Regions from separate parts of the Priestia sp. JSM ZJ58 genome, predicted to be linked through region 2. Evidence: riboswitches for the same ligand, from Rfam matches in the RefSeq annotation. Region 2 holds a riboswitch; each other region holds the start of a gene.
The links. Region 2 has a riboswitch for S-adenosylmethionine ahead of ACH6EI_RS17460 (trans-sulfuration enzyme family protein). Riboswitches for the same ligand answer to the same signal wherever they lie in the genome.
Positions count from the first base shown of each region.

Region 1: it holds a riboswitch for S-adenosylmethionine, as region 2 does, so the genes downstream of both, ACH6EI_RS05585 (BMP family lipoprotein) here and ACH6EI_RS17460 (trans-sulfuration enzyme family protein) in region 2, are expected to answer to the same signal.
Region 3: it holds a riboswitch for S-adenosylmethionine, as region 2 does, so the genes downstream of both, metK (methionine adenosyltransferase) here and ACH6EI_RS17460 (trans-sulfuration enzyme family protein) in region 2, are expected to answer to the same signal.
Region 4: it holds a riboswitch for S-adenosylmethionine, as region 2 does, so the genes downstream of both, ACH6EI_RS18070 (bifunctional homocysteine S-methyltransferase/methylenetetrahydrofolate reductase) here and ACH6EI_RS17460 (trans-sulfuration enzyme family protein) in region 2, are expected to answer to the same signal.

Region 1 is NZ_JBISEM010000001.1:1,086,208-1,090,765, forward strand. Features, by position in the region: gene ACH6EI_RS05570 (putative polysaccharide biosynthesis protein) at 3-1,613, shown strand; gene ACH6EI_RS05575 (hypothetical protein) at 1,633-2,001, shown strand; gene ACH6EI_RS05580 (hypothetical protein) at 2,092-2,253, opposite strand; SAM riboswitch class I at 2,587-2,693, shown strand; gene ACH6EI_RS05585 (BMP family lipoprotein) at 2,769-3,779, shown strand; gene ACH6EI_RS05590 (ABC transporter ATP-binding protein) at 3,861-4,558, shown strand, end outside.
Region 2 is NZ_JBISEM010000001.1:3,342,769-3,347,326, reverse strand. Features, by position in the region: gene ACH6EI_RS17475 (CotH kinase family protein) at 1-382, shown strand, start outside; gene ACH6EI_RS17470 (hypothetical protein) at 525-1,616, shown strand; gene ACH6EI_RS17465 (hypothetical protein) at 1,686-2,348, shown strand; SAM riboswitch class I at 2,515-2,632, shown strand; gene ACH6EI_RS17460 (trans-sulfuration enzyme family protein) at 2,704-3,849, shown strand; gene ACH6EI_RS17455 (trans-sulfuration enzyme family protein) at 3,833-4,558, shown strand, end outside.
Region 3 is NZ_JBISEM010000001.1:36,982-41,539, reverse strand. Features, by position in the region: gene ACH6EI_RS00220 (phosphatase PAP2 family protein) at 1-130, shown strand, start outside; gene ACH6EI_RS00215 (glycosyltransferase family 4 protein) at 149-1,294, shown strand; gene metK (methionine adenosyltransferase) at 1,326-2,528, opposite strand; SAM riboswitch class I at 2,661-2,778, opposite strand; gene pckA (phosphoenolpyruvate carboxykinase (ATP)) at 3,153-4,558, shown strand, end outside.
Region 4 is NZ_JBISEM010000001.1:3,457,083-3,461,640, reverse strand. Features, by position in the region: gene metH (methionine synthase) at 1-367, opposite strand, end outside; gene ACH6EI_RS18070 (bifunctional homocysteine S-methyltransferase/methylenetetrahydrofolate reductase) at 368-2,206, opposite strand; SAM riboswitch class I at 2,314-2,420, opposite strand; gene ACH6EI_RS18065 (YkvI family membrane protein) at 2,753-3,787, shown strand; FMN riboswitch at 3,895-4,045, shown strand; gene ribE (riboflavin synthase) at 4,320-4,558, shown strand, end outside.

The DNA.
Region 1 (4,558 bases), 2.3 Mb from region 2:
GTATGGAAAAAAATTTGATGAGAGGTACGCTTTTATTAACAGCGTCTTCTTTGTTAACAAAGATTTTAGGCTTTATTTATATTATTCCTTTCACAGCCTTAGTGGGAACGTCAGGTTATGCACTTTATAAGTATGCATACGGTCCATATACATTGATGCTAAGCTTTTCGACAATGGGTCTTCCGCTTGCTGTTTCTAAGTATGTATCGAAATATAACGGTCTTGGAAACTACCGTGCGGGACAAGATCTGTTAAAAGCAGGACTTCTATTAATGACGATAACGGGCATAATAGGTTTCTTAGTCCTCTATACGATGGCACCGTGGCTCGCTGAACTAGTTATTAACGGAAAAGATTCCTCAGGAAATAGTCAAAAAGACGTAGTGTACGTCATCCGAATGGTAAGCTTTGCTTTAATTATTATCCCGCCTATGAGTCTATTACGAGGCTACTTTCAAGGTAACCAGTCTATGGGACCGTCCGCGCTAAGTACAATTATTGAACAAATAGTGCGAGTGTTGTTCATTTTAGTAGGAGCATACGCTGTTATTCACCTTTTTCATAGCACAATGACAAAAGCTGTTGGAATCGGTACGTTTGGAGCGTTTATTGGAGGCGTAGGGGGAATTGGGATTCTTGGAGCGGTTTATTTGAAGCGCAAGCGGTTGATTATAAAAGAAGTGAACAGCGGAAAGAATAATAAATCCGTTCCGTTCTCTTTAATGTTCAAAGAGCTTGTGACGTACGCTGTTCCGTTTGTATTAGTTGGTTTAGCTATTCCTATCTATCAAAATATTGATACGTTTACGATTAACATGCTTTTTCAATCAATAGGATATGGACAAGCTAAGGCTGAAACGATTAACTCCGTCATTGGATTAGCGCAAATTTTGGTGATGGTGCCGGTATCGTTAGCGACTGCCTTCAGCATGTCGCTAATTCCGGGCATTACATCTTCTTTTGTGCAAAGAAATTTACGAGAAGTAAAAGGAAAGATTACAAAAACGCTGCAGCTGCTGTTGTTTTTTACTCTTCCTGCTGCGGTAGGGCTTTGTTTATTGGGTAAGCCGGTATATATGATGATTTTTGGAGCGAAAAACAGTCCTGAAATCGGTGGAGTTGTTTTACAATGGTATGCGCCTGCTGCGATTCTTTTTGCTCTTTTTACCGTAACAGCCGCAATTCTCCAAGGAATTAATCAACAAAAGAAGCTAATTTTAGGCTTGGGCTTAGGAATTGTTGTGAAGATAGTATTAAACGTACTGTTGGTTTCAAGCTTAAAAGAAATTGGACCGGTTGTCGCGACTTACGGAGGGTATGGTGTATCGGTTATATATAACTTCTATTTAATTGAAAAATCTATTTCTTACCGAGTTCAATCACTGGGACAAGCTGCGTTGACACCTGTTTTATTAGTAAGTGTGATGTCAGCCGCTGTGATTATCGGCAATTATACTTCTCACTATTTTTTAGAAAATAAGCTGTCTGCATCTTCACTTGCGATTAGCACATCTTGTATTTCAATTGCTTTAGGTGCTGCTGTGTATCTAGGGCTTGGCGTAAAAACAAGTTTAGGGCAATCTGTTGTATTAAATAGAAGAAAAAGAATGTAAATGTAAAGGAGAGAAAGGTGTGTCAAAACGATTTTTACTAACCGTAGCGGCTGGAGGATGTATCATAATTTTCGGCGCGCTGCTGCTATTAAATTGGGAAAGAGTGTTTGGAGACTACCGTCCCATTCAAACGGCAAAAGCTGTTTTCAAATTAGAAGTGGGAAGTCAAGGTGTAGCAGAGACTACGGATTCAGATGATGCTCTTTACTATATGGTGAAAAAAGGACATTTAGATGAATATATTCAACTGATGAATGAAAAAGGCTATGTGTTAAAAGAGAAAGATATTGATCATAACCGACTTGTTTTTAACGATGGGCAAGAGGATGAGCAAATTTACTACAAGCGCTTTGCAAGGAAGTATACGATGATTGATGGAGAAGGGTAAAGGCCTTCACTTAGAATTACTACATACTAAAATCATTAAAAGAAAACACCACCTTGCGAATAAAAGGTGGTGTTTTTTTGTTAGATTATCTCATCTTAGTTTTGCTCTTGCTACCCCTGTTACGACCATACTCGTAATAAAAATAACTACGATTCCAATGTTGGTCGGGGTATCAAAAAATATTTTTGAAACGGCTAAAGCGATAATAAGCCCAATGGCTATGCCAGATAATTCTTTCATTAATTTCAACATTAACACCTCTTAACAATATCGCTAAGGAAAAGTCTAACATTATTGGTAAAGTGGTTTCAATTAATAACACATTAACCGAAGAAGCATAATAGAATTTATTTGCTACCACTAAATCCTTTCGACAGTCAACAAATTCAGTATAAGCGCTTTGTGAAGAAGTATAGAATGATTCAAGAAATGAGGTAAAGGCTTTAACTTCTATTTTAGTAGACTAAAACCATATAATCCTATCTGTTTTTAAAGTTTTTTTGTATGAAAAAGAAAAATAATATTGACAATTATTAAAAAACTATTAATATTGACTATATTACATAAAACAAATAGCTATTGTTTTCCTTATCAAGAGAGGTGGAGGGACTGGCCCTGTGAAACCCGGCAACCGCTGTCTATGACAGAATGGTGCCAAATCCTTAAGAACAGTATGTTCTTGAAGATGAGGAAGAGACGTTTGGTTAACGAGCTCTTCCTTTATATAAAGGAAGAGCTTTTTTTATATTATAGGGGGAGTAAGTTAAATGAAGAGATTTCTTATTTTAGCAGTTGCGCTTGTACTACTCGTAACTGGCTGTCAGTCAAAAAGCACAAAAAGCAGTGGAAGTGAAGAGAAAGGAAAGAAGCGAATTGCTCTTGTTTTGCCTGAAAAGATTGGAGTTAACCCGTTTTTTCAGCAAATGGATGAGGGAGCAAAACGCGCTGGGAAGAAGTATAACATTGATGTAAAGACAATTGAATCTACAGATCAAGCAGCCATTGAAAGTAATTTGCGTGCTGCCGTAGCAGAAAATTATGACTTGATTATTACATCTTCTTTTGAATCCGAAGATGCGTTGAAAAAAGTAGCTCAAGAAAATCCGCAGCGTCAATTTGCGATTATTGATACAGTGGTTGATTTACCAAATGTAAGAAGCGTTGTATTCCGTGAACAAGAAGCTTCATATTTATTAGGAGCAGCCGCAGGATTGATTACGAAAACGAATAAAGTAGGAATGGTTGCAGCTGATGATATTCCATTATTAAAAAAATGGACGGTAAGCTTTAAAGAAGGATTACAATCAACAAATCCCAAAGCAGAGTTTCTAGTAAATTATGTGGGAAGTTTCTCTGATCCAGCTAAAGCAAAAGAACTTGCTATTTTACAAGCTTCAAAAGGTGCTGATTTTATCGCTGGAGCATCAGCTGTAGGCGACTTGGGTGTATTTGAAGCAGCAAAAGAAAAAGGTTTTTATACGGCAGGACAAGATATTGACCGTACGGAAGTAGATCCTGAGCATATCATTTTATCGCAGTTAAAAGGATCTGATGCGGCTGCTTATGAAACGGTAGAAGCACTCGCAAATGACAAATTTAAATCGGGCGTAGTGACATACGGCTTAAAAGAAAAAGGTGTTGGGTTAACGTATGTGACTCAAGACAGCAAGACACCTCTTAATGACTTTGTAGGACAAGATGTAATTGATCAATTAAAAGAAATTAAAGATTCGATTATTGATGGAAAAACAGTGGTAAAAGATCCGTTAGCAAAGTGAGTTGAGAAGAGAAGTCGAGTAAGGCTGGCTTCTCTTTCTTATTTTTGAAAAAAACCTAAAGGGAAAGGAGCAATGAATGGAATGAGTGAGCTGTTGCAGTTAACGAATTTGACGAAGAAATACGGTTCATTTTTAGCAAACGATAACGTGTCTTTTACGCTGAAAAAAGGGGAGGTTCACGCGCTGGTCGGAGAAAACGGTGCTGGTAAAACAACGTTGATGAGGATGCTTTACGGAATGGAAAAGCCGAGTTCAGGAAGTGTTCAGCTGCACGGGAAACCTGTTTCGTTTTCATCTCCTGCGGATGCGATTAAAAACGGAATAGGCATGGTGCATCAGCATTTTATGGTTTTTCCTCATTTTTCAGTGGCTGAAAATATTGTCTTGGGGCATGAGCCAAAGAAAGGTCTCTTTTTCAACAGAAAGCAGGCGAAAGCAGATGTACAGCAATTAACCCAAACTTATCAAATTTCAGTGGATGTTCATAAAAAAGTAAAGCATTGCTCAATTGGGGAACAGCAAAAGATTGAAATTTTAAAAGTGCTGTATCAAGGAGCAGAAATTATTATTTTAGACGAGCCTACCGCAGTTCTTACTCCTTATGAAGTAAAGGAACTATTAAAAACAATCCGGTTTTTGGCTTCTCAAGGAAAAAGCATCATTATTATTACACATAAGCTGCAAGAAGTGATGGAAGTAGCGGACCGAATTACAGTTCTTCGAAATGGTAAAGTAGCCGGCGTCACAAGTAAAGAAGATACCAATGCTCACCATTTAGC
Region 2 (4,558 bases):
CTATCTAAATCATGAAAGCGGGCGCTTTGAACTGATTCCATGGGATTATGATGCAACTTGGGGAAGAGATGTAAATGGAAAAGTAATGGAAGGAGACTATGTCCGCGCACAAGGATTTAATACGCTTACAGCTCGCTTACTGGCGGTGAACAGCATTAAAAAACGATATATTCAAAAAATGAACAATGTTCTAAATAATCAATTTACGATAGAATACATGAAACCAATCATTTATCAACTGCATGAGTATATTGCTCCTTATGTATTAAAAGATCCTTACGTAAAAGATAACTTGGAGCAATTTTATAAAGAACCCGAATTTATGCTGTCTTTTATAAAAGAACGAACAGCGTATATTAAAAATAACATTTTGACTTTTTAAAAAGAGATAGATTTATAGGCAATTTATAGGCAACAGTGGATTTTGTTAATAATAGGCAAATGCAGGAAATCAATAGCTGTACATGATACGTATATATACAGTATGAATGACCAATAAGGATAATCAATAAGGAGGAAAAACAATGAGTAACTATTACTACGACCAAAATCAAGATCAAACTCAAAATGCAAATCGTAGTCGCGCTCGCAAAGTTCAACAAGCTGAAAGCACGGGCTACTCTGCCCATTTTAAACCACTAAAAGGGAGAGTAGTGACTGTATATCGCGGGGGGCCTGAATCTAAAACGGGATATTTAATTGACGTTCAATCAGATTATTTAACACTTGCTCTTGAAACAAATCAAAATAACAACCAGCAAAATAATCAGCCGGCTCAGCTTATTCCACAGCAGCAGTATACATTTATTTATTATCAGCTTGCCCATGTTAAAAGCATTACAGAGGATACGAAGTCTAATTCGGCACAAACATTTTCTGGATTTAATAGTGAAGTAGAACTTCACAGAGCTAACACATTTGCAGGTACTCTATTATTAATGAAAGATAAGCAGGTGCAAATAAATCAAGGTGGTCCAGAGAAGAAAGTGGGTAAAATCCTTGACGTATTAGGCTCATTTGAATCTGCGTATGTCGTATTATTAACAGAAGATGACGGCGTCGTTTATATCAATGTAGAGCATATAAAGAGTGTAAGTGAAGTTGTAAGCAAAAATACACCTGTTGTTCCGCAAAATCCATTATTAGTTGAAGAAACACCTGATTATATCAAAGCGAAAAGTTTTAATGAACTGTTTGAAGAGTTTTCACATAGATGGGTAGCTATTAACGGTGGAGGCCCAGAGGCTGTGGAAGGTGTATTAGTTCAAAGCCGCAGTGGAAACTTTACTCTTGTACAAAATAATCAAGTTTTACGTTTACAACCAAGACACGTAAAAACCATTGCCTTAGGATCAAAAGGATCTTTCAAGCAAAATGAAGAAAATTCTGAGCAAAATGGAGATACAAATGAAGAAGATTCTATGCAAGAGTCAACTACAGTAGATAGAACCGGAGGTCGCACGGATGGCCGTACTGGAGACCGTACCGGAAGACGTACCGGAAGACGTACAGGAGGTCGCACAGACGATCGCTCGGGAGGACGCCGTACGGGTTCACGCTCTTCAACACCAGGTGAAAAAGTTATTAAAACGAAAAATTATCGTTGGAAAGCATGACGAACTGGAACGTAAAAGGTGCTTATAAAGCACCTTTTCTATCATATAGGAAAAAGGAGGAGAATGAGAATGAGTATGAATCATTATATTGATAAAATTGTTGAAGTCGATATATCAGGGAAAACAACGTTTATAGGAAAACTTGTTGATCTCGGGTTAGATGTAATGGTTTTATATAATGGACATGATTATTTGTATATTCCTCTTTTACACATACATCGCTTGCGAGAGGTTTCAGAAGAAGATTATACACCTTTACGAACCATAGAAGAGAACTTAATAGAAGAAAGTCAGCGGATTTCTTATCGTAATATTTTACAGCAGGCAAAAGGAAAATTTATTGAAATTTATGTAACAGGAGGAAAATCATTGCATGGCTATATTACAAGCGTGCTGAATGATTATCTTGTGTTTTATTCTCCAGTATATAAAAATGTCTTTGTTTCTTTACATCATTTGAAATGGCTTACCCCTTATAGTAATGAGTTAACCCCTTATTCTTTAAGTGACAAAGAGCTCCCAGTAAGGCCTGCCTCTGCACCTTTTGTCAGAAACTTTGAAGAGCAGCTTAAAAAATATGAAAATCAACTGGTCGTATTAGATTTAGGGGATCAATCAGAAAAAATTGGCGTACTTAAAGAAGTTTCTAATAATATTGTTGAACTAATTACGGCAAATGGAGAAAGTATGTACTGGAAGTTAGCTCACGTAAAATCTGTGCACTTGCCTTAGAAAAAGAGACCTTGGTGTCGTCTCTTTTTTTATGTGCTTATCAGGACAAGTATATTGAATAAACAAATGAGATGATTTAAATTTTTTAGAAAATTATGTTGACAATAAAGAAAATCTTTATTAAAGTTAGTAACAACAAACGTTAACCACCAACAATTATATAGAACTCTTATCAAGAGTGGCGGAGGGACTGGCCCTGCGATGCCCGGCAACCATCAAATGAAACATTCATTTGAACGGTGCTAATTCCTGTGGAACATCAGTATTGTTCTAACAGATGAGAGAAATCGTGTATAAACGAACACTCTTCCATCTGTGAAGAGTGTTTTTTATTTTGAGTTAAGGAGAGAAATAGATGAAAATTGAAACTTTATTAGTTCGTTCAGGAGTAGGTCGTGACCCTTCAACAGGTTCTATTACAACACCCATTTACCAAGCATCAACATTTGCTCATCCTGCTTTAGGGCAAAGTACGGGATTTGACTATGCACGTACGGCAAACCCTACTCGTACAGCATTGGAAGAAGCAATTGCTGCTTTAGAAAAAGGCGAAGTAGGAGTAGCATTCGCTTCAGGAATGGCGGGTGTAATGGCAGTTTTAGCACTATTTAAAAACGGAGATCATTTAATTGTATCAGAGGATTTATACGGAGGAACGTACCGAGTACTAAATGAAATCTTTTCAGAGCAAGGAATTACTGTTTCGTACGTCAACACAGCCCATCTCGAGCAAGTAAAAGATGCGCTTCGTCCCAACACGAAAGCTCTATTTATTGAAACACCTACAAATCCAATGATGCACGTGACTGATTTGCCAGAAGCAATTGCGTTAGCTAAACAGCATGATTTGCTTACTATCGTTGACAATACATTCATGTCCCCTTACTATCAGCGTCCTTTAGAGCTCGGAGCAGATATTGTGATACATAGTGCAAGCAAATACATTGGGGGTCATAATGATGTAGTTGCTGGTCTTGTAGTCGCTCGATGTAGTAGCTTAGGAGAGAAAATTCGTTTTTATCAAAATGCAGCTGGGGCAATCTTAGGTCCACAGGATAGCTGGCTGTTATTGCGCGGTATTAAGACGCTAGCGCTTCGTATGGAAAAACATAACGAAAACGCACTGAAAATTGCAAATTGGCTTACTGCTCATGATCTCGTGGAAAAAGTGTATTACCCTGGTCTTGAAACACATCCGGGCTATGAAATCATGAAGAAACAAGCAACTGGATTTGGAGGCATGATTTCTTTTGCTGTCTCACACCCTAACATCGTGTCAGTACTTTTAGAAAATGTTAAAGTTATTACATTTGCAGAAAGCTTAGGAGGCGTGGAAAGTTTAATGACATTCCCAGCTCGTCAAACACACGCTGATATTCCGGAGGAAATTCGAAATCGTGTCGGAGTAACAAACTGTTTACTTCGATTATCAGTTGGAATTGAGCACGCAGATGATTTAATTAAAGATTTGAAGGAGGCATTTGATGCATACCAACAATAATAAACATAGATTTGGTACGAACTTAATTCATGCAAATACAGGAATTGACGGTCATTTTGGAGCGGTTAACGTACCTATTTATCAGGTATCTACATTTAATCAAGAAGATGAGACGAACAACGGCCGCTATGACTATTCTCGTTCAGGAAACCCAACGCGTGAGGCTTTAGAAAACACTATTGCTCAGCTAGAAAATGGATACGCTGGTTTTGCTTTTTCATCAGGTATGGCTGCTATTTCATCGGTGTTATCTATTTTTGAATCAGGAGATGAAATTTTAGTTTCACACGATACGTACGGCGGGACATATCGTGTATTAACACGACTATTTTCAAAGTTTGGTATCAAAACAACTTTTGTTGATACAACGAAGGTTGAGAAAGTAGAAGAAGCTATCACAAAAGATACGAAGGCTATTTATATCGAAAGCCCTTCAAATCCATTTTTACAGGTAACGGATATTAAAGCAGTAGCAAGTTTGGCGAAGGAGCACAATCTCCTTACAATTGTGGATAACACGTTTTTAACACCTTATCTACAGCAGCCGATTGACCTTGGTGTAAATATTGTCATTCATAGTGCTACAAAATATATCAGCGGCCACAGTGACGTCATTGGCGGTTTAGTTGTAGTAAGCGATGAAAAGCTAGCGGAAGAAGTAAAGTTTGTACAAAATGCTTTTGGTGCTATCTTGGGGCCACAGGATTGT
Region 3 (4,558 bases), 3.3 Mb from region 2:
TTTGCCGCTTGCAGTAACGGTAGGCATTTCAAGAATTTATCTCGGTCTGCACTATCCGACGGATGTCATGGTAGGCCTGATACTCGGCATCTTTTCAGGTGCTGTTTCACTGAACATATTTTTAGTCTAATTGATAGGAGGAGTACTCATGAGAATTGCTTTATTTACAGATACATTTGCTCCGGAAGTTAACGGAGCTGCTAAAACACTTTATCAATTTACTCAGTATGTCAAATCAAAGCAAATTCCCATCCAGGTATTTGCTCCTGAATTTGCTCATAATCGGTCGTTTTCAACATACGTTCACCGCTCGCCTAGCATGCCGTTTTTCCTTTATCCAAACAGCCGCTTTTCATTGCCAAACGTTCTAAAAATTAAAAAGCAGCTGCAGGAATTCAACCCTTCTCTTATTCATTTGGCCACTCCTTTTACAATGGGGCTTTGCGGCTCCTATTACGGGAAAAGATTAGGTATTCCTCTTGTCGGCTCTTATCATACCAATTTTGATGATTATTTATCTCACTATGAACTTGAAAAAATGCGTGTACCACTGCAAAAATATATGAAATGGTTTTATAAACCTGTACAAAAATTATTCGCTCCCTCCGAAGTGACCAAACAGCAGCTAGAAAAACAAGGGTTTCACAACGTAGCTATTTGGTCGCGAGGGGTAAATCACAAATTGTTCCATCCCCACTATGACCGCTTTGATATTCGTATTAAATATAATATAAAAAAACCCTACATCTTAACGTATGTAGGAAGGTTAGCTAAAGAAAAGAACGCTGATTTTTTACTAAAAATTGCCCGATCTTTACCTGATCATATCCGCCACCAAGTTCACTGGCTTATTGTGGGAGATGGTCCTTTAAAAGAACAAATGCAACAGCAAGCATCTGAGCATATGACATTTACAGGCTTTCTTGAAGGTAAGCAACTTGCTCATATCTATTCTTCATCTGATTTGTTTGTTTTCCCTTCAGAAACAGAAACGTTCGGAAATGTCGTACTGGAGTCTCTTGCTTCTGGAACTCCCGTGGTGGCAGCAAATGCAGGAGGAGTTAAACAGATGGTTCAGCACGGGCGAAACGGCTACCTTTGCAAACCTCACTCCTTAGAAGAATTCAGTTCGGCTATTACAGGTTTACTTGATGATTTGCACCAGCGGCTTCACTTTAGCCATGCAGCGAGACACTATGCTCTTACTCAATCATGGGACGCCATTTTTCAGCATTTGCTTTCAGAATATGAAGATGTCGTAGAAAAATCTGCTGAAGGTATTCAATGGGCATAAAAAAATCTCCGTTTTCACGGAGATTTTTTTATTATTTAGCTAAAGCTTGAGTTTTTAATGCTTCAGCTTTGTCTGTGAACTCCCAAGGAAGCTCCACATCTGTACGACCAAAGTGACCGTAAGCTGCTGTTTGCTTATAAATTGGGCGACGTAAATCAAGCATTTTAATGATGCCTGCTGGACGTAGGTCAAAGTTTTTGCGTACTACATCTACTAGTACTTCTTCAGAAACTTTTCCTGTACCGAATGTATCAATTGAAATAGATACTGGCTGTGCAACACCAATTGCATATGCTAGTTGTACTTCACATTTATCAGCAAGATCAGCTGCTACAATGTTTTTCGCAACATAACGAGCTGCATAAGCTGCTGAACGGTCTACTTTTGTTGCGTCCTTACCAGAGAATGCACCGCCGCCGTGACGAGCATATCCGCCGTAAGTATCAACGATAATTTTACGACCAGTTAAACCAGCATCTCCTTGAGGGCCGCCGATTACGAAACGTCCTGTTGGGTTAATGAAATACTTTGTATTTTCATCAATTAACTCATTTGGAACAACTGGATTAATTACATATTCTTTTAAGTTACGTTGAATTTGCTCTAACGTTACTTCTGGGTGATGCTGAGTTGAAATAACAATTGTATCGATGCGAACAGGTTTGTTGTTTTCATCATATTCAACTGTTACTTGTGTTTTACCATCCGGGCGAAGGTAAGGAAGAATTTCTTCTTTACGTACTTCTGTTAGACGGCGAGCAAGTTTATGAGCTAATGAAATTGGAAGAGGCATTAATTCTTTTGTTTCGTTACATGCATAACCAAACATTAACCCTTGGTCTCCAGCTCCGATTGCTTCGATTTCTTCATCGGACATTTGACCTTCACGTGCTTCTAACGCTTGGTCTACACCAGCAGCGATATCAGCTGACTGCTCGTCGATAGATGTTAATACTGCACAAGTTTCAGCATCAAATCCGTATTTTGCACGAGTATAGCCAATTCCTTTAATTGTTTCACGAACTGTTTTAGGAATATCCACGTAAGTAGAAGTTGTAATTTCACCGCTTACTAAAACTAAACCAGTTGTTACGCTTGTTTCACAAGCAACACGAGCATTTGGATCCTTTGCTAGGATAGCATCAAGAATTGAGTCAGAAATTTGGTCACAAATTTTATCGGGATGTCCCTCTGTAACAGATTCTGACGTGAACAGACGACGTTGTGTTGACATCAGTTTTCCTCCTTATAAATACGATACATTGTGATACGGTACTCATTCCCTTATTTTCATTACACGTTAAAAAATATAAAAAAACCTTTCCTTGTATCGAGGAAAGGTATCAAATTCTACATAAGCCTTTCACTCTTATCGATCAAGGTTGTGCCCTTGCATCAGGTTAGCACCTTATCGTCTACACAAAAAAATGACGATGGTTGCTGGGTTTCACAGGGCCTGTCCCTCCACCAGCTCGGGATAAGAGAGTATCCGTTCAAGGACATATAATACATGAAAAAGCGCTTCACTGTCAACAACATTCAAATGGAAATCATCTCTTTATGTTTGAATCTGTTTTAATGTAACATACTCAAATTTAAAAATAGTATACCTTATTAAGAATGATCACGAAGTTTGGTTAACAAGACAGACCAAAAAAAGGCTTTCACTTGAAATAGCTTCACTTTTTTCGCTTCTAGCACATATACATGTGTCTAAAATAGGTATAACGTACATTTTTTTATAATACACAAACATTTTTAGTTAAATAGTATAGAATAATTAAATAAATGTGTTATACTAATTATAAATTTCAAACATTAATGAATAAATAATAGCTAAAAAAGGAAGGTAGTGCACATGAGTACTGTTGATATGTCTATCGAATTAAATGGTTTGCTTCAATTAAAAACAACAAAACACCAATTATCTGTTCCACAACTTGTTGAAAAAATTCTAGCTCGACGCGAAGGAACGCTGACTTCTACAGGTGCTGTGTCAGTCGAAACCGGAAAATATACAGGCCGCTCTCCTTTGGATAAATTTATTGTAAGCGATGCTGTATCTTCAAAAACGGTTGAATGGGGACCCGTCAATCAGCCAATTTCTGCTCAGCGATTCGATGCGCTATACAAAAAAGTCTTAACCCACTTAAAGAAGCAGGATGAACTTTTTGTTTTTAATGGATATGCTGGAGCTGATAAAAAGTATCAGTTACCAATTCAAGTAGTTAATGAATTTGCATGGCACAACCTATTCGCTCAGCAGTTATTCATTCGCCCTTCAGCTGAACAAAAAACAAATGATGATGTGAAGCCGTTTACAATTGTAGCAGCTCCAACGTTCAAAGCTGACCCTGAAACAGACGGGACGAATTCGGAAACCTTCATTATTCTTTCATTAGAGCGACGCATTGTGCTAATTGGAGGAACTGAATACGCTGGTGAAATGAAAAAATCCATTTTTTCAGTGATGAACTTCTTGCTTCCTCAAAACAATATTCTATCCATGCACTGTTCTGCTAACGTAGGAGAAGAAGGTGACGTTGCATTATTCTTTGGTTTATCTGGAACGGGTAAAACAACGCTTTCTGCTGATGCAAACCGTCGTTTAATCGGAGATGACGAGCACGGTTGGTCAAGCTCTGGTGTATTTAATATTGAAGGAGGCTGCTACGCGAAGTGCATTCAGCTTTCCGAAGAAAAAGAACCGCAAATTTTTAATGCAATTCGCTTCGGCGCAGTACTGGAAAATGTAGTGTTGAATCAAAATACGAAAGTAGCAGATTACAATGATAATAGTTTAACAGAGAATACTCGTGCCGCTTATTCAATTGACTCTATTGATAATACGGTATTGCCAAGCGTTGCTGGGCACCCTACAGCTATTGTCTTTTTAACTGCTGATGCCTTCGGCGTCTTACCTCCAATCAGCAAGCTTACAAAAGAACAAGCGATGTACCATTTTCTGAGCGGATACACTAGTAAGTTAGCTGGAACAGAGCGCGGCGTAACATCGCCACAGGCTACTTTCTCTACATGCTTTGGTGAGCCTTTCTTACCTCTTGCTCCAACAACTTATGCAGAAATGCTAGGAAAGAAAATCGATGAACATAACGTAAATGTCTACCTTGTAAACACTGGATGGACCGGCGGTGAATACGGCGTGGGTGAACGAATGAAGTTAAGTTACACTCGAGCTATGGTTCAAGCAGCTCTTGAAGGAGAACTAGCTAATACCGAAACAGTAACAGATGCTATTTTTGG
Region 4 (4,558 bases), 110 kb from region 2:
GACCGATAGCTCCAGCTACGAACCTAGGCCATTCGGGAGTTGAATATTTATCGCGGGCTGCACAAGCAAGCTTCACAGCTTCGATATTCAATTCATACGCCAAGTGGCCTAAATCGTATTCATCAAGTACGGTAGATGTTGAGCCAAACGTATTGGTTTCAATGATGTCAGCACCCGCTGCAAAGTACTCTTCATGAATGCGCTGAATCACATGAGGCGCTGTTCGGGTCAAATATTCGTTGCAGCCTTCATATTCTTCGCCGCCAAAATCTTCAGCGGTTAAATCAGCATCTTGAATCATCGTTCCCATTGCTCCATCGATGACGAGTATTCGCTTCTTTAGTTGTTGTTCGATAAGTGAGCTCATTTATATCTTCCTTTCTGATGTAACGAGTTGCTTGTCATGAATATAGCGTGTTAGAATTTCGGTCATTTCATAGCGCATAAACGGCGTAATTAAGTAAATACCGTCAAATAGCTCATATGCTGTATCAATTAAGTTTTTTGCAATCGCAAGGCCTTCGACTTCACCGCGAATCCGGTCATTTCCCGTTGCGTCCATACGTTCTAGAATATCTTCTGATAATTTAATTCCAGGTACTTCATGGTGAATAAATCGAGCATTTCTTGCGCTTGTTAACGGCATGATCCCGATGTATACCGGTGTTGTTAAATGTTTGGTTGCTTCATATACCTCTTCAATTTGCTTAGTTGAATAGAGAGGCTGAGTAATGAAATAGTGAGCCCCGCAGTCGATTTTCTTTTCCAAGCGCTGAACGGCTCGGTCTAAGTGACGCACGTTTGGGTTAAAGGCAGCTGCAATGGAAAAATTGGTTTTTTGACCAAGCGGTTTGCCGGAATAAGATAGTCCTTCATTAAACTGAGCGATTAAACTAATCAAGTCAAATGAAGATAAATCATAAACCGAAGTGGCGCCAGGGAAATCGCCAACTTTTGACGGATCACCGGTAATTGCAAGCACTTGATTCATTCCTAGCGTATGAAGTCCCATTAAATGAGATTGAAGTCCAATTAAATTTCGGTCGCGACAGGTAATATGAATAAGCGGTCGTGCTTTTGTTTCTTGTTGCATCAGTGTTGCCATTGCCAAGTTGCTGATGCGAGGTGAGGCAAGAGAATTATCAGCTAATGTAATAGCATCTACGCCGACTTTATCAAGTGCTTTTGCGCCTTCTAAAAATTTCGTCGGACCAAGCTGTTTAGGCGGATCCAGCTCGACGATAACCGAGCGGCGCTTCTTCACAATTTCGTGCATATGAGGTTTATCCTGCTGCTCACGCTCTTGAACCGTAACGGCTGGTCTCATTTTAACGACTTTGCTTGTAATCGGAGGCAGGTCTTTTAAGGCAGACGACATGGCGCGTACGTGAGCTGGTGTTGTACCGCAGCATCCTCCAATTAAGCGAACCCCTTGTTCGCGGAATAAACGCGCGCTTTCTACAAAGTAGTCTTCATTCGTTTCATATTCCAGCTTGCCTTCCACATACGCCGGAAGGCTGGCATTAGGGTAAGCAGATAAGAAAGCACGATCAGGAAGCGGTACTTCTTCAAGAGACTGAATCATATGATAAGGACCTAAACGGCAGTTTAGCCCGACAACATCTGCTCCCAAGTCTTCTAATTCTTTTAATGCATCTGCTAAAGGACGCCCATCTTGCAGTACGCCAATATCATGCAGGGAAACGTGGGTAATAATAGGCTTATCCGTTTCTTTTCTTGCTAGTGTAAGAACGGTCTTTAATTCTTCGAAATCATAGTATGTTTCAAATAAAAGGCCATCCACGCCTTCATTTAAAAGCCAAAACATTTGTTCACGAATGCTTCGCTTAACCTCTTCTAAGCTAATAGCATTTTTTTGGAAAGAACGAATTCCGCCGAGTGTACCAACCACGTAAGCCTGATCGTTTGCAGCTTGTTTCGCTAATTTTACACCAGCAACATTGATGTCTTTGACTGAATCTTCTAATCCATAACGGGCAAGTTTTTGATAATTAGCAGCGTACGTATTTGTTTGAATAACGTTTGCACCAGCTTCTACATAGGCTCTGTGAATACGAGAAACCTCTTCTGGTTTGGTGATATTTAGTTCTTCAAAACAGCTGTCAATACCGTGTGAGTAAAGGAGGGTACCAGTGGCACCATCCCCAATTAAAATTTTAGACTTTAAATCTTCAAGTAACCCCATGTCAAAACCTCCTTAAATTGTTCCGCTTCTATTTCACGAGTGATTCGTTTTATGCAATATGCCGATAAAATAGAAAAAGTCTTCTTAAGAAGAAGACTTTTTTCGCCTTCTTATCTTCCAAGCAATAAATTGCTTGCTGGATTTAGCACCATGTCTCTAACGACTGGTTGCTGAGGTTTCAAAGGGCCAGTCCCTCCACCTCTCATGATAAGAATCAATTGTATATAATTGAAACATATTTTTTTAAATAGAAAGAATACTTATTTAATAATTTATCTGATTTTTAGAAATTATACAACAGTAAATTGTGAATTTCCAGCAAATATTGAGGAAAATTTAAAAGCTAAAGGGAAAATATCCGTATATTTTGTTTGAAAACTGCCGTTATGTTAAGGGATAAAGGGTTTTCATGAAAAAAACAAGAAGGAAATAAAAAAACGAAAAAGGAACAGCACCGGGTGAGGCGAGGATTTACATATAAAAGGCTCGTCTTTTTTTAACCGTTTCTACATATAGTGAACTATGAAGGGTAGAAGGGTGATGGGCATGAAAAGGTGGAAACTCACGCTGCAGGTTGCTGCTACGTATGTAGGCACCGTTGTAGGAGCCGGTTTTGCAACAGGCAAGGAAATTGTTCAATTTTTTACACAGTACGGGGAACTTGGAATGGTTGGAATTTTGGTCAGCGGCTTGTTTTTTATTTGGCTAGGTTCGAAAATGATGCTGCTTTCGCACGCAATTGGGGCTTCTTCTTATCAGCAGCTTAATACATATTTATTTGGTGATGTACTTGGAAAAGCGGTAAACGGTGTAATGATCGTCATTTTATTTGGAGTAACTTCAGTCATGCTAGCGAGTACGGGGGCAATAGGAAAAGAACAGTTCGGGCTGTGGCCTCCTGTTGGGATGATTTGTACAATTGTTTTAACTTATATATTTATCGCAAGAGGAATTAACGGTATTTTAATGGTTAATTCTCTTGTTGTGCCGATGATGCTTTCATTTGCTTTTATCATCTTTGTGCCAAATGTCAGCTATTTCTCACTGATTCAAACGAAGCCAGACTTAACGCTCGTCACACAGTGGAAGTGGGCGGTTAGTCCCTTTTTATATATTTCCCTAAATCTAGCTTTGGCTCAGGCCGTTTTAGTTCCATTAGGAAGCTCCGTGAAAGATAAGAGCGTGATCAAAAAAGGGGCCGTAATAGGAGGATGTGTACTTACGTTTATGCTTGTTTCTACTCATCTTGCCCTTTCCAATTTGCCTTATTCATTTCAACTTGATATTCCTATGAGTGCCGTTGTTAAAAATATCTCAGCGTGGGTGAATGTTTTATTTACGGTAGTTGTGTTAGGTGAGATTTTTACTACATTGATTGGAAATGTATTTGGAATCGCTAAACAGCTTCAATCATTTCTTCCCCTGAATGACAAACAAGCTTTTGCGTTTATTATCTTGGCATGCTTTATTATCGGGCAATTTGGATATGCTCAGCTTCTTGAGTTTTTGTATCCGATATTTGGCTATATTGGACTAGCTTTTGTATGGATGCTATGTATTAAAAAAGAAAAAATAAGCTAAAAGCTGGATTTTGAAGAGCAGATGTGAAAAAACGAAGTTAAATGATGTGACAAGTCGATTTTACTTTGCTATAATGTAAAACAAATAAGACTCTAGCAGTCGAATATATTATCCTTCGGGGTCGGGTGTAAGTCCCAACCGGCGGTGATAAAGCATATGCTTTTAAGCCCGTGACCCGTTTTCATACGATGTATGTTAGCGGTGGATCTAGTTAAAATCTAGAGCCGACAGTAAAAGTCTGGATGGGAGAAGGATCAGGAAGCACAGTTGTTTTTTTGTGTTGTATTAGGGACAGGTTTGCCTTTTTTAAAGCTACCCTTGTTTTTGTACACAAATTATAACTGTTTATTTCGTATACAATTAGCGGAATTTTGCATAGATAAAACTGATTCAGCTCAGCCGACCCCTTGGACATTTGTTCAAGGGGCTTTTTTATTTTCAGTGGTTGGGGGAAAGATAAATATGAAAAAAAAGCAGCTGCTATTTCAAAAAGGCATAAGAAGTTGGAATAGCGCCAAAGCAGGTGAAGAAAATGTTCACAGGTATTATTGAAGAAATTGGAAAAATAAAACGGATTCAAAAGGCTACAGAAGCAATTGTTCTTACGATTGATGCGAAGACCGTGTTAGAAGATGTGAACTTAGGGGACAGCATTTCAGTTAACGGCGTTTGTTTAACCGTAACGGCTTACTCTCAAAATGAATTTACGGTCGACGTCATGCCGGAGACGATTAAAGCAAGTACCCTGCAGCTTCTAACCGTTGGATCACG